2 regions of the Janthinobacterium kochi genome follow, and region 1 is predicted to be linked to the other one. Evidence: predicted binding sites of a transcription regulator. Region 1 holds the regulator's gene; the other holds the start of a gene.
The links. Region 1 encodes sigma-54, which starts transcription at its own class of promoters, with help from an activator protein. Its sites were predicted from a motif close to TGGCANGNAANCTGCTTT; they were not measured.

Region 2: the regulator sigma-54 is predicted to act here: its motif matches at 2,295-2,312, upstream of ACQ4WL_RS27350 (beta-propeller fold lactonase family protein).

The regions. Positions count from the first base shown of each region.
Region 1 is NZ_JBNYXO010000022.1:30,762-38,005, reverse strand. It holds gene ACQ4WL_RS26650 (KpsF/GutQ family sugar-phosphate isomerase) at 1-306, shown strand, start outside; gene ACQ4WL_RS26645 (KdsC family phosphatase) at 306-839, shown strand; gene lptC (LPS export ABC transporter periplasmic protein LptC) at 882-1,493, shown strand; gene lptA (lipopolysaccharide transport periplasmic protein LptA) at 1,519-2,100, shown strand; gene lptB (LPS export ABC transporter ATP-binding protein) at 2,100-2,855, shown strand; gene ACQ4WL_RS26625 (RNA polymerase factor sigma-54) at 2,860-4,338, shown strand; gene hpf (ribosome hibernation-promoting factor, HPF/YfiA family) at 4,408-4,770, shown strand; gene ACQ4WL_RS26615 (enoyl-CoA hydratase/isomerase family protein) at 4,906-5,991, shown strand; gene rapZ (RNase adapter RapZ) at 5,992-6,855, opposite strand; gene hprK (HPr(Ser) kinase/phosphatase) at 7,110-7,244, opposite strand, start outside.
Region 2 is NZ_JBNYXO010000026.1:7,388-14,631, reverse strand. It holds gene ACQ4WL_RS27355 (TonB-dependent receptor family protein) at 13-2,172, opposite strand; gene ACQ4WL_RS27350 (beta-propeller fold lactonase family protein) at 2,377-3,333, shown strand; gene adh (aldehyde dehydrogenase) at 3,678-5,198, shown strand; gene ACQ4WL_RS27340 (DUF779 domain-containing protein) at 5,253-5,642, shown strand; gene ACQ4WL_RS27335 (PQQ-dependent methanol/ethanol family dehydrogenase) at 5,692-7,244, shown strand, end outside.

The DNA.
Region 1 (7,244 bases):
CTGGAAGAAATGACGAAGAAGGGCATGGGCATGACGGCCATCGTCGACGCGGACAACCGCCCCGTGGGCGTGTTTACCGATGGCGACTTGCGCCGCATGTTCGAGCGCGTGCAGGATTTCACGCAAGTGGCGATCCGCGACGTCATGCATGCGCAACCGCGCAGCATCGCGCCCGAACGCCTGGCTGTCGATGCCGTGGCCGTGATGGAGCAGTTCCGCATCAACCAGATGCTGGTCGTCGATGCCGACGGCAAGCTGGTGGGCGCCCTGCATATCCATGACCTGACGCAAGCGAAGGTGATCTAATGGATAGCGTAGCGGACAACCTGGCGCGCGCGGCCAAGGTCAAACTGATGATCTTTGACGTCGATGGCGTGCTCACCGACGGCAGCCTGCATTTCGGCCCCGATGGCGAGATGATGAAAACGTTTAATGTGTATGATGGCCTGGGCATCAAGCTGCTGCAGGAATCGGGCGTGCAGACGGCCATCATCAGCGCGCGCCGCTCGGCCATTACGGCCCGCCGCGCGCAAGACCTGGGCATTACTCATGTGCACCAGGGCGGTCACGACAAGCTGACGCCGTTTCGCGAACTGCTGGCGCTGACGGGCTTGACGGAAGAGCAATGCGGCTATATCGGCGACGATGTCATCGATGCGCCCATCCTGCGCCGCGTGGGCTTTGCCGTCAGCGTGCCGGGCGGGCGTCCGGAAGCGCTGGACCTGGCGCACCATGTGACGCAAGCCGGCGGCGGGCGCGGCGCGGTGCGCGAAATCTGCGAATTCCTGCTGCGCGCCCAGGACAACTATGCGCGCGTCATGGCGCCGTTCCTGGAGTGAGGCGCGGCGCCTCGCCAGTGACCTTTGAAAGAGTGAAGCCCTATGCGTAAGCCAGGAGGCGCCCATCGCTGGCGCATGATTTTTACCGTGCTGGGCGCGGTCGTCGTCGCGCTCGGCAGCTTTTGGCTGCTCGAAGTGATGAACAAGAATAGCCAGGACATCACGGCCAGCAAGCATCTGGATGAGCCCGACTATTTCATCACCAATTTCAGCATGGTGCGCATGGACTTGACGGGTAAGCCCAGCTATATCGTGTCGGGTACCAAGCTCACGCATTATCCGCTGGACGATTCGTCCGATATCGACCAGCCCTTCGTGCGCAAGCTCACGCCCGGCATGCCGCCGTTGAATATGAATGCGGAACTGGCGCATATCGACCAGGACAATACCCGGCTGCAACTGTACCGCAAGGTCGTGATCGACCGGGTGGCCAGTCCGAAGGCGCAGAACCTGACAGTCAAGACGGAAGCGCTGACGGTGTTCCCGGATGAGGAAAGAATGGAAACGGACGTGCCTGTCGATATTCTGACGGGCGCCTCGCGCATCAATGGCATCGGCATGAAGGCCAATAATGCCACCGGCGTGGTGGAAGTGCAGAATGCGCTGCGCATGGTCCTCCCGCCGAAACCGCGCCCGGCCGCGGCGGCAAAATGACAGAATGAAACAAGGAAACCATACTATGAAGAATATCTTGCTGATGACCGTATTTTCCCTGGCCATCATGGGCGTGGCGCATGCCGAGAAGGCCGATTCCGAGAAGGAAGCCGTCATCACGGCACGTAGCGGCCACGTCGATGACGTCAAGCAGGTGCGTACCCTGACGGGCGACGTCGTGCTGGTCAAGGGGACGCTGACCATGAAGGCGGGCCGGGCCCTGATCACGGAAGACCCGCAAGGCTACCAGTTCATTACTTTCTGGGCCGATCCCGGCAAGCTGGCCACCTTCCGCCAGAAGCGCGATGGCGCGGGCGACCTGTGGGTCGAAGGCGAAGCAGAGCGCGTGGAATACGACAACAAGACGGAAGTGGTAAAACTGTTTTCCAAGGCCAAGGTGACGCGCCTGGAAGGCTCGAAAGCGACCGACGTGGCCAATGGCGCCTTCATTTCGTATGACAGCCGCAAGGAAGAGTTTGCGATGGAAAATTCCAACAGCGGCACCAGCACCCCGGATGGCGGCAGCGTGCGCATGGTGATCCAGCCGAAGACCAAGGCACCGGCGGCGGAGAAAGCGCCGGCCACGCCTGCGCCAGGAAATAAATAATGGACAATACACGTTGCGGCAGCACCCTGATCGTTCGCGGGCTGCAAAAAACCTATGGCAAGCGGCAGGTCGTGCATGACGTCTCGCTGCAAGTCGAATGTGGCGAAGTGGTGGGTTTGCTGGGGCCGAACGGCGCCGGCAAGACCACCTCGTTCTACATGATCGTCGGCCTGGTGCCGTCGGACGGCGGCAGCATCGATATCAGCGGCGTGGACATTTCCCGCCTGCCGATCCACCGCCGCGCGCAGATGGGCCTGTCGTATCTGCCGCAGGAAGCGTCTGTGTTTCGCAAGCTGACGGTGGAAGATAATATCCGCGCCGTGCTGGAAATCCAGACCGTCGAAGGCCGTCCCCTGAAGAAGGCCGAGATCGAGGAGCGCCTGGATAAACTGCTGGCCGACTTGCAGATTGAAAAGTTGCGCGAGAACCAGGCGCTGTCCCTGTCGGGCGGCGAGCGGCGCCGCGTGGAAATTGCCCGCGCGCTGGCTACCGACCCGCGTTTCGTGCTGCTCGACGAACCGTTTGCCGGTGTCGACCCCATCGCCGTGATCGAGATCCAGCGTATCGTGCGCTTCTTGAAGGAGCGCAATATCGGCGTGCTGATCACCGATCATAATGTGCGCGAGACGCTGGGTATCTGCGACCGTGCCTACATCATCAACCAGGGCTCCGTGCTGGCGTCGGGACGCCCCGATGACATCATCGCCAACGAGTCGGTACGCCGGGTCTATCTGGGCGAACACTTCCGTATGTGAGCCAATGAAACAATCATTGCAGCTGCGCACTTCGCAGCACCTGGCACTGACGCCGCAGTTGCAGCAATCGATACGCCTGTTGCAATTGTCTACCCTGGAATTGCACCAGGAACTAGAGCAACTGCTGACGGACAATCCCTTGCTCGAGCGCCTCGATGACCCGCTCGACCGTTCGCTGCGCCTGCTGTCCGACGGGGCATTGAGTTCCACGGCCGCGCCGGCCGAAGCACCGCCCCAGCCGCCAGGCCAGGATGCGCCTGCAGCACCGGCCGAAGCAGAAACCTTTGACGGCGAGGCGGGCGAGGGCCCGGCCGCCGCGGATGGCGGCGACAGCGACTGGAGCGAGGCGAGCCGGGGCAAGGCGCCCGACGACGAAGATTCCCGTCCGCAACTCGAAGCCCACCACTGCACCCTGCGCGAACACTTGATGGAGCAGATGCGCGTGACGGTGCTCGAATTGCGTGACCGCGCGCTGGTCGAGCTGATCATCGATGCGCTCGACGACAATGGCTACCTGGAAGAGTCGCTCGACGACATCCTGGCGCGCCTGCCGGAAGAACTGGAAATCGACGCCGACGAGATGCGCACGGCCTTGTCTCTGCTGCAAAGTTTCGATCCGCCCGGCGTGGGCGCGCGCAATGCGTCCGAATGCCTGGCGCTGCAAATCAAGCGTTTGCCGCATATTGCCATGGTGACGCGGCGCATGGCCCTTGTTATCGTGGAAAAGCATCTGGCCTGGTTTGCCCAGCGCGATTTCAACAAGCTGAAAAAAGCACTCGATTGCGATGAGGAAGACTTGCGCGAAGCACAGACCGTGATTCGCCAGTGCAATCCGCATCCGGGTGCCGTCTTTGCCTCGGATGTGTCCGATTACGTGGTGCCCGACGTCGTCGTCAAGCGCGCGCGCAATGGCTGGCAAGTGACCCTGAACAATGACGTCATGCCGCGCCTGCGCGTCAACGCCATGTACGCCAACCTGCTCAAGCAGGGCAAGGGTGAGGGTGCCATGGGCGCACAGTTGCAGGAAGCCAAGTGGCTGATCAAGAATATGCGCCAGCGCTTCGACACGATCCTGCGCGTGGCGCAGGCGATAGTAGAAAGACAAAAGAACTTTTTCTCGCATGGGGCCGTTGCCATGCGCCCCCTTGTGCTCCGTGAAATAGCTGATACACTGGGTTTACACGAGAGTACGATCTCGCGGGTAACAACTCAAAAGTACATGCTGACCCCGCACGGCATGTTCGAGTTGAAATATTTCTTTGGTAGCCACGTCGCCACCGAAGCGGGGGGCGAAGCGTCATCGACGGCGATACGGGCATTGATCGTGCAACTGACAGGAGCTGAAGACCCTAAAAATCCTTTATCCGACAGTAAGATTGCGGACATGCTGGGGGAACAAGGCATGGTGATTGCGCGACGTACTGTTGCCAAATACCGGGAAGCGTTGAAAATTCCGCCAGTGAGCCTGCGTAAGTGTTTGTAAGTTTTTTTCGGTTCCTCTGCGGGCCGGAGTCGATGGACCGCACGAACCCGATCATCTTTAGGAGTGTGTATGAATCTCACCATCAGCGGACATCATCTCGAAGTCACACCAGCCATCCGTGAATACGTACAAACGAAGCTGGAGCGTGTGAAACGTCATTTCGATCAAGTTATCGATATTGCCGTGATTCTGACCGTGGATAACCTCAAAGAGAAAGAAAAACGTCAAAAGGCCGAAGTCAACCTGCGTCTGAGTGGCAAGACCGTCTACGTGGAAAGCCTGGCGCACGACCTGTATGCCGCCATCGATACCCTGATCGACAAGCTGGACAGGCAAGTGATGAAGTACAAAACCAAAGTGCAAGGGCACGGTAAAGAGGCGATCAAGCATCTGCCAGACAACTCAGAGGAAGACGCCGTCGTCGCCGTCTAAGGCCACCCGCTTCCAGCAGTTGTGATCAACTAAGGGCGCACATCTTGCGCCCTTTTTTGCGCCCGGACCTGTTGAACGCAATGTTCCCCGTGCAGGCGCTAGAATGTTTGCACTTTCACTTCTTTCCTGCCTGCCATGAGCGACTTCGTCCAGACCTCCATCCGCAATCGCACGGGCCACATCGTGCTCGACCGCCCGAAAGCCTTGAATTCCCTGTCGCTGGATATGGTGCGCGCGCTGAGTGCGGCCCTGCTGGCCTGGCGCGACGATCCGCAGGTGGACGCCGTCATCATTCGCTCCAGCAGCGACAAGGCCCTGTGCGCCGGCGGCGACATCCGTTTCTTTTACGATGCGGGCCTGGCCACGCCGCAAGGCGGCAGCGCCCAGCTGGAAGATTTTTTTACGGAAGAATATGCGCTAAACCATTTGATTCATTTCTATCCGAAACCGTATATCGCCGTGATGGATGGCGTAGTCATGGGCGGCGGCATGGGCGTGGCGCAAGCCGGGCCAGGCAACCGCCTGCGCATCGTCACGGGCCGCACGCGCATGGCCATGCCGGAAGTCAATATTGGTTTGTTTCCCGACGTGGGCGGCAGCTATTTCCTTTCCCGCCTGGCCGGTCAGCTGGGCCTGTACCTGGGCTTGACGGGTTTGACGATCAACGCGGCCGATGCCCTGTACACGGACCTGGCCGATGTGTACTTGCCCGAGGCGCAGATGGGCTCGCTGCTGGATCTGTTCGAATCGACGCCGGGCGAGGCCTTGCCGGTGGCCATCAAGGCACTGGCTGCGCCGTTCCACCCCGAGGTGGGGGCTTCTCCTCTGGCCACGGCGCGCGCGGCGCTGGACCGCCATTTCGGCGCCCCTTCCGTGGCCGCCATCATGGCTTCGCTGGCACAAGACGACAGCGCGTTCGCCGCCAAGGCCCTGGCGGCCATGCGCCTGCGTTCGCCGCTGATGATGTCGGTGACCCTGGAATTGCTGCAGCGTGGCGCCCGCCTGGGGGTGGCCGATTGCCTGCGCATGGAGCGCACGGTGGTGCGCCACAATTTCGCGCATGGCGAAGTGATCGAGGGCGTGCGCGCGCTCGTGGTCGACAAGGACAATGCGCCGCGCTGGAGTCCGGCCAGCCTCGACGAGGTCGATGCGGCCATGGTGGCGCGTTTCTTTGCGCCCGTCTGGCCGGCGTCAGCGCATCCACTGCGCCACCTCGACTGATTAAGCGCGCTCGCGGTGGCGCAAGACTACGCGCTCGTTCGGCCCGAAATACTGCGCCAGCCGTTCCGCCATGTACACGGAGCGGTGCTGGCCGCCCGTGCAGCCCAGGGCCACCGTCAGGTAGCTGCGGTTGTCGGACTTGAATGACGGCAACCATTTTTCGATGAAGGCGCGGATGTCGGCCAGCAGTTCCAGCGCGCTCGGTTGCGCGTCGAGGAAGGCGATCACGGGCGCGTCGCGGCCGTCGAGCGGGCGCAGCGCCAAGTCGTAATAGGGATTGGGCAAGGCCCGCACGTCGAAGACGAAATCGGCGTCCAGCGGCACGCCCAGTTTGAAGGCGAACGATTCAAAGAACAGGGTCAGCGGGGCGCGTTCGGAGGCGACGATATCCTTGATCCAGGCGCGCAATTTGTTGGCGCTCAGTTCCGAGGTGTCGATCACATGGCCCAGCTGTTCGATGGCAGACAGGCGTTCGCGCTCTTCCGAGATGCATTCGATCAGGGTGCGGCGGCTGGCCGGATTCTGGTTCGGACGCAATTCGTGCGACAGGGGATGGCTGCGCCGCGTTTCGGAGAAGCGCGCCACCAGCGAATGCGTGGTGGCCGTCAAAAACATGACCTTGACGTCGTGCCCCTGGTCGCGCAGCAGGGCCACGTTGTGCGGCAGGCTGGTCAGCGACTCGGCGCTGCGCGCATCGACGGCGACGGCCAGTTGCGGCGTACCTTCGTCGAGCAGCGTTTGCACCAGACTGGGCAGCAAGGCCGGCGGCAGGTTGTCGACACAATAATAGCCGGTATCTTCCAGCACATTGAGCGCGACGGATTTACCGGAACCGGATATTCCGGTGATAAGGACGATATGCATACGCCGATCATACAATAAAGATCGGCGCTGCGCTCCCAAGGCAATGATCTTTACAAATTATTGCAATTATTGTTCGAGCATTGCTTGTATTTAATTGTTGCCATTGACGTCAATGTGGGGTCAGACCCGTCGGGTCGGACCCCGGTAATTAGTCACCACTCATTGCCAACCGCTGGTGTAGCAGGGGGTTCGGAGAGCCTTGCTCTCCGCCTGCGCAACGGTTCGCCCTTGCAAGGGCGAACTCCTTGGCAACATTAATCGCCACTCATGGCGAGTCGTTGCCGTTCCATAAACTCCTGCAAGGTATCGATGCCGCGCAACTGCAAAATCGTGTTGCGCACGGCCGCTTCCAGCAGCACGGCGATGTTGCGGCCGGCGGCGACGGGGAT
Region 2 (7,244 bases), on a different contig from region 1:
CGGGCTTTTTCTTTAGAAACTGTACTGGGCGCTAACCCCCAGCAACCAGTTACGTCCTGGTGCCGCTTCATAGTAGCGCCTGTTGCTGTCGCCGACGATGACGGAGCCCACGTAGGTCTTGTCGAAAAGATTGTTCAAGCGGGCAAATTCCTTGAAGCGCCAGTTCCCTACGTTTTGCTTGGCATTGAAGCGCGCATTGAACACCGTGTAGCCGGGCGCCGGCTTTTCGCTATTGCTGTCCTCCGCGTAGACTTGGTTGCTGGCCACGCTTTCCAGCGCCGCGCCGAAACGGTCGAGCGTGTCTTTCCAGGCCAGTTCCGCAAACAGGTTGGCGCTGGGTATGCCCGGCAAGCGGCTGCCTTCGCGCACGGTGGTGTCAGAGGTGGTTTTAAAGGCCTGGTCGTACACGGCGTGCAGGCTGGTCAGCGCCACTTTTGTCGTGAAGCCATACGGCAGGTTCGAGTCCAGCGATATTTCCATACCCTGGCGCAAGGTCTTGCTGGCGTTGATATAGCTGGTGCGGCCATTGCCTGAATTTTTGCCGTCGACCACCAGTTCATCATTCGTCTTGGTCTGGAACACGGCCGCATTCACATGCGTGTTGTTGTTGATCCTGGCCTTGACGCCCGCTTCCAGGTTGGTGCTGGTGGCGGGTTTCAAGTTGAAATTGAATCCGCTGTCTTTACCCGAGTAAAACAGTTCGTTCAGGGTGGGCGCCTCGAAGCCGCGCGCGGCGCTGGCGTACACGTTGACGTTCGGCGTCAGTTTATACAGCAGGCCCAGCACCGGCGTCGTGTGGCTGAATTCCAGGCTGCCGCTGTCGTTGCCATTGCCGAGGAAGTGGTCGTCGATCGACACTTTCATCTTGCTGTAGCGCACACCTGCGCTGAGCAGCCATGGTCCGCTTTGCCATTCCATCTGGAGATACGGATCGAGGCTGGAGACGACATCCTGCTCGTCGCGGCGCAATTTGCCTTTTACGCCAAAGCTATTGCCGATGAAGTTTTCATAGCCGGTGCGGTCATCGCTGGAGCGACCATAATCGATGCCGATGGTGGTGCTCAGTTTGCCGCCGGCCAGCTGGTTCACGTGCAGCCAGTTGGTGTCGATGCCGTAGAACTGGCGCTGGAAATCGACCACGCCGCCCGAGTGTGAGGGAGACTTCTGGAAATCGATGTTGAAAGCCTGGTACTGGATCACATCGCGGTTGCCGCCATACACCATCACATGCAGGCGGTCGTCGCCAAACGCTTGTTCATAGGTGGCGCCGATCTGCTGGTGGTCGATGCTCTTGCGCGTGTTGTAGCGTTCTGCAAAGCTGCGTTTTGGAATCTGGTCGTCTTTAGGATCGATTTCACCTGCGCGCGGGTTTGCTGCAAACGTGGCCCAGGTGGCGCCCAGCGGATCTTGCGTGTTGCCCTGGTGCAGGCTGTTGGCGACGATGGTCAGCTTGCTGTCCGCATTGGGCTTGACGGTGATCTTGCCGAACGCCTGTTCGCGCGTGGCGGCGCTGTGGTCGCGGAAGCCGTCCGTGCGGAAGCGCGAACCGTCGAGCACGTAGCCGATGCCGCCTGCCTGGCCTTGTGCCGTCAGGTCCACCTTGCTGGTGCCGAAACTGCCGCCCGTTACATTCAATTCGACGGACGGGGGATTTTGCCCATCCCTGGAAAACAGCTGAATTACGCCGCCAGAATGGTTGCCGTAGATGGCAGAAAACGGTCCGCGCAGTACTTCGATGCGCTCGGCCGTATCAAGGTTGAAGGTGGCGGCCTGGCCCTGGCCGTCGGGCATGCTGGCAGGAATGCCATCGCTGATCAGTTTGACGCCGCGCACGCCGAAGGCCGAGCGGGCGCCGAAGCCGCGCGACGAGATCTGCAAGTCTTGCGCATAGTTCTGGCGGTTCTGCACCACCAGGCCCGGCACGGCGGCCAGCGCTTCCGACGCGTTGACGCGGATTTGGCCATCCTGGATGCGGGCGCTGTCGACCACGTCGATCGAGGCTGGCACTTCCTGGCTGGGGTGGGCGATGCGGCTGCCGCTGACGACCACCGTATCCATGAGTTGCCCGTTGGCCATGTCCGCGGCCTCGGCGGCGAAAACGTGGGGGGCGAGGGTGGCGCTGCCGGCGACAAACAGGCTGGCAATGGTGTTCAAGCGGAAACGATGCTGCATGCGGGTTCTCCAATGTGAATAAAAGCCTGCTTGAGCGCGTGAGCGGTACAGGTCTGCGTAGGTGTATCAAGCAATATGCCTGCCATGTCTCCATTGGTGGGCTGAAATTATACGCGTGTCCGTGGCACGGCGTTTGCATACAGCAATTGTCAGAGGCGCCGCTACCGCGCGCTTTTCCCTCGTTTTGCCATTGAAAAGGTGATTATGCCCAACTTCTTCTCGCGCTTGCGCCAGGTGTGCTGGCTGCTGCCTGCGCTTGTCAGCACGGCCGTCCTGGCCGCTCCGTTTGCCTATGTCCCCAATGAAAAATCGGGCACCCTGAGCGTGATCGACACGACGACCGACCAGGTGGTGCGCCAGATCGCGGCAGGCAAGCGGCCGCGCGGCATCGCCGCCGACCCCACCGGGCGGCAATTGTTTGTCACCGATGCCGCCAGCAGCGCCTTGTTGCTGATCGATAACGCGACCGGCACGCCCGTGCGCACGGTGGCGCTGGGCAAGTCGCCAGAGGGCGTCAGCGCTTCCCGGGACGGTCGCTACGTGGCCGTGGCCGTCGAGGAAAACAATAGCGTGGCCTTGCTCGATGGCCAGACGGGTACCTTGCTCGCCGATATCAAGGTTCACGGGCGCAATCCGGAACATGCCGTGTTCAGTCCGGATGGGCGCTGGCTGCTGGTCAGCGCGGAAGAGGCCGAGCAAGTCGATGTCATTGATGTGGCGCAACGCCGCCAGGTGGCTTCCATCGCCGTAGGCCTGCGTCCGCGCGGCATCGGTTTCAGTCCGGACTCGGGCCGCGCCTACGTGGCGTGCGAACTGGTCAACGCCGTGTATGTGATCGACATGGCCGCGCGCAAGGCCATCGCCACCATTCCCGCTGGCAAGAATGCCAACGGCATCGCCGTCCACCCCGGCGGCAGACAGGTGTATGTCTCGAACGGCACGGATGGCACGGTGATGGTGATCGACACGGCCAGCAATCAGGTCACGGCCACCATTGCCGTCGGCAAGCGCCCGTGGAACATGGCCATCACGCCCGATGGCGCCAAGCTGTACGTGGCCAATGGCCGCTCGAACAGCGTTTCAGTCATCGACACGGCCAGCGCGCGCAAGGTGGCCGATGTTGCCGTGGGCGAATTGCCATGGGGCGTCGTGATTCGGTAGTGGTACAGGTGCAGGTGTTCCAGTCTGGTACACCTGTTCCATTGTGCAGCGGCGTAGGGGCGGCGCCGGGCAAGGAGGACGCTGGCGCGGATTGGAACAGGATGCGCCGGCCTTGTTCAAAACGCACACACAGTCCCCTGGGCTGAACGACCGGCGTGCGGTGCGATCAAGCGCATCGATATGGCCGCTAGGCCCTTGCAACAAGGGTAAAACCGGCTAAGTTTGTAAGGGGGCGGCGAGCTGGCACGGCATTTGCGGAAGACTCCGTGTACTCACCCCATCTGTACCAGGACGTTTGATTTTAATTCAGTAATTTCATTCTAATTAACCCGATAGAGGACGACATGAATCTCGCAGACATCAGCAAACTGGGCGTAGCCAATCCCTTCAAACAACGCTATGACAATTACATCGGCGGTCAGTTCGTTGCACCAGTAAAAGGTGAATACTTTCCTAACATCACGCCCATCACGGGCTTGCCGTTTTGCGAAATCGCCCGTTCCACGGCGGAAGATGTCGAGCTGGCGCTGGACGCCGCGCATGCCGCCAAGGATGCCTGGGGCAAGACTTCACCTGCCGAGCGCGCCAATATCCTGAACCGCATCGCCGACCGCATCGAACAGAACCTGAGCCTGATCGCCACGGCGGAAACCATCGACAACGGCAAGCCGATCCGTGAAACGATGAATGCCGACATTCCGCTGGCCATCGACCATTTCCGTTACTTCGCCGGCTGCATCCGCGCGCAGGAAGGTTCCGTCGCGCAAATCGACGCGGAAACCTATGCCTATCACTACCATGAGCCACTGGGCGTCGTGGGCCAGATCATCCCGTGGAATTTCCCGATTCTGATGGCCGTGTGGAAACTGGCGCCAGCCCTGGCCGCCGGCAATTGCGTCGTCTTGAAACCGGCCGAGCAGACCCCCGCCTCCATCATGGTGTTGATCGAACTGATCGGCGACTTGCTGCCACCGGGCGTGTTGAACATCATCAACGGTTTCGGCCTGGAGGCGGGCAAGCCGCTGGCGTCGAGCAAGCGCATCGCCAAGATCGCCTTTACGGGTGAAACGGGCACGGGCCGCTTGATCATGGGTTATGCGGCGCAAAACCTGATTCCCGTCACCCTGGAGCTGGGCGGCAAGTCGCCGAACATCTTCTTTGAAGATGTGATGGATGCCGATGATGATTATTTCGACAAGTGCCTGGAAGGCTTCACCATGTTTGCGCTGAATCAGGGCGAGGTGTGCACCTGCCCATCGCGCGTGCTGATCCAGGAATCGATCTACGAGAAATTCATCGAACGGGCCTTGAAGCGCGTGGCCGCCATCAAGCAGGGCAACCCGCTCGACTCGTCGACCATGATCGGCGCTCAGGCGTCGCAGGAACAGCTGGAAAAAATCCTGTCCTACCTCGACATCGGCCGCCAGGAAGGCGCCGAAGTGCTGGCCGGTGGTGAGCGCCATACGCAGGCAGGCGACCTGGAGGGCGGCTACTACGTGCGTCCGACGGTGTTCAAGGGCAACAACAAGATGCGCATCTTCCAGGAAGAGATTTTCGGGCCCGTCGTGTCCGTGACCACCTTCAAGGATGAGGCCGAAGCGCTGGCGATTGCCAACGATACCTTGTACGGCCTGGGCGCCGGCTTGTGGACGCGCGACGGTTCGCGCGCCTTCCGCATGGGACGCGCCATCCAGGCGGGTCGCGTGTGGACCAATTGCTACCACCTGTATCCAGCCCACGCCGCATTCGGCGGCTACAAGCAATCGGGTATCGGCCGCGAAAACCACAAGATGATGCTCGACCACTACCAGCAAACGAAGAACTTGCTGGTGAGCTATAGCCCGAAAGCCCTGGGCTTCTTCTAAACCGGCAACAGGCGCCGCGCCCTTAGCCGGGGGCGGCGCGCAGAAAGGGATGCCATGAGTGCAGCAATTGCCCGGGTGGTCGCCACCGATGCGGCGCTGGAAATGATGGACAAGTTGCGCCAGCGTCACGGCCCGCTGATGTTTTTCCAGTCGGGCGGCTGCTGCGACGGCAGCGCGCCCATGTGTTATGCGCTGGGCGAGTTCGATGTCAGCGATACCGATATCTATCTCGGCAACTTGAATGGCACACCGTTTTACATGGGACTCGAGCAATTCGAGTACTGGGAGCATACCCAGTTGATTATCGATGTGGTCGATGGCAATGGCGGCATGTTTTCACTCGACAACGGCACGGGCAAGCGCTTCCTGACGCGCTCGCGCCTGTTCACCGATGAAGAGTGCGCGCTGTTGCATGCCCAGCCGCATGAGCACCGCAAGACTTGATACACACATACTAATAAAACAGAGGGAGATGATTGTGCAGAAAAAAATCATGGGGATACTCGTCGGTTTGGGGTTGGCATCCTTGGCCTCGTTGGCCCAGGCGGCCGACGTGGGCAATGTCACCAATGCCATGCTCGACAACACGGCGAAGAATCCAGCCAGCGTGCTGTCGTTTGGCATGGGCACGCAGGGGCAGCGCTATTCGCCGTTGACGCAGATCAATGACAAGACCGTGGCCAAGCTGGTGCCGGCCTGGTCGTTCTCGTTTGGTGGCGAAAAACAGCGGGGCCAGGAATCGCAGCCGCTGATTCACAACGGCAAGATGTTCGTCACGGCATCGTATTCGCGCATCTTTGCCGTCGACTTGAAAACGGGCGCCAAGCTGTGGAAATATGAGCATCGCTTGCCGGACGGCATCATGCCGTGCTGCGACGTGGTCAACCGCGGTGCCGCCCTGTATGGCAACCTGGTGATTTTCGGCACGCTCGACGCCTACCTGGTGGCGCTGGACCAGAACACGGGCAAGATCGTCTGGAAGGAAAAGGTCGACGATTATGCGGCCGGCTACTCGATGACGGCCGCGCCGCTGATCGCCGAAGGCTTGCTGCTGACGGGCGTGTCGGGCGGCGAATTCGGCATCGTGGGCCGGGTCGAGGCGCGCAACCCGATGACGGGCGATCTGGTGTGGAGCCGTCCGACCGTGGAAGGCCATATGGGCCACCGCTACGACAAGGATGGCAAGGCGAGCGATAACGGCGTATCTGGCACGGTGAACAAAACCTGGCCGGGCGACCTGTGGAAAACGGGCGGCGCCTCCACCTGGATGGGCGGCACCTACGATCCGCAAACCAAGCTGGCCTATTTCGGCACCGGCAACCCGGCGCCATGGAACAGCCACTTGCGTCCCGGCGACAACTTGTACTCGTCATCTACCGTGGCGCTGGACGTGAAAACGGGCCAGATCAAATGGGCGTATCAAAACACGCCGAACGATGCCTGGGATTTCGACGGCGCCAACGAGTTCGTCACCTTCGACATGGATGGCAAGCGCTATGGCGGCAAGGCCGACCGCAACGGTTTCTTCTATGTCATCGATGCAAACAACGGCAAGCTGCAGAACGCCTTTCCTTTTGTGAAGAAAATCACCTGGGCCAGCAGCATCGACCTGAAGACGGGCAGGCCGAATTTCATTCCCGCCGGTCGCCCAGGCGACCCGACCAAGGGAGAGGAAGGCAAGAAAGGCACGACCGTGTTTGCCGCACCCGCTTTTCTCGGCGCAAAAAATCAGATGCCGATGGCGTACTCGCCGCAAACCAAGCTGTTCTACGTTCCAGCGAATGAATGGGGCATGGACATCTGGAACGAGCCGATCAGCTACAAGAAGGGCGGTGCATTCCTCGGCGCCGGTTTCACCATCAAGCCCTTGTTTGACGATTACATCGGCGCCATGCGCGCCATCGATCCGAAGACGGGCAAGATCGTCTGGGAAGTCAAGAACAACGCGCCGCTGTGGGGTGGCGTGATGAGTACGGCCGGCAATCTGGTGTTCTACGGCACGCCGGAAGGCTTCCTGAAAGCCGTCGACGCGAAGACGGGCAAGGA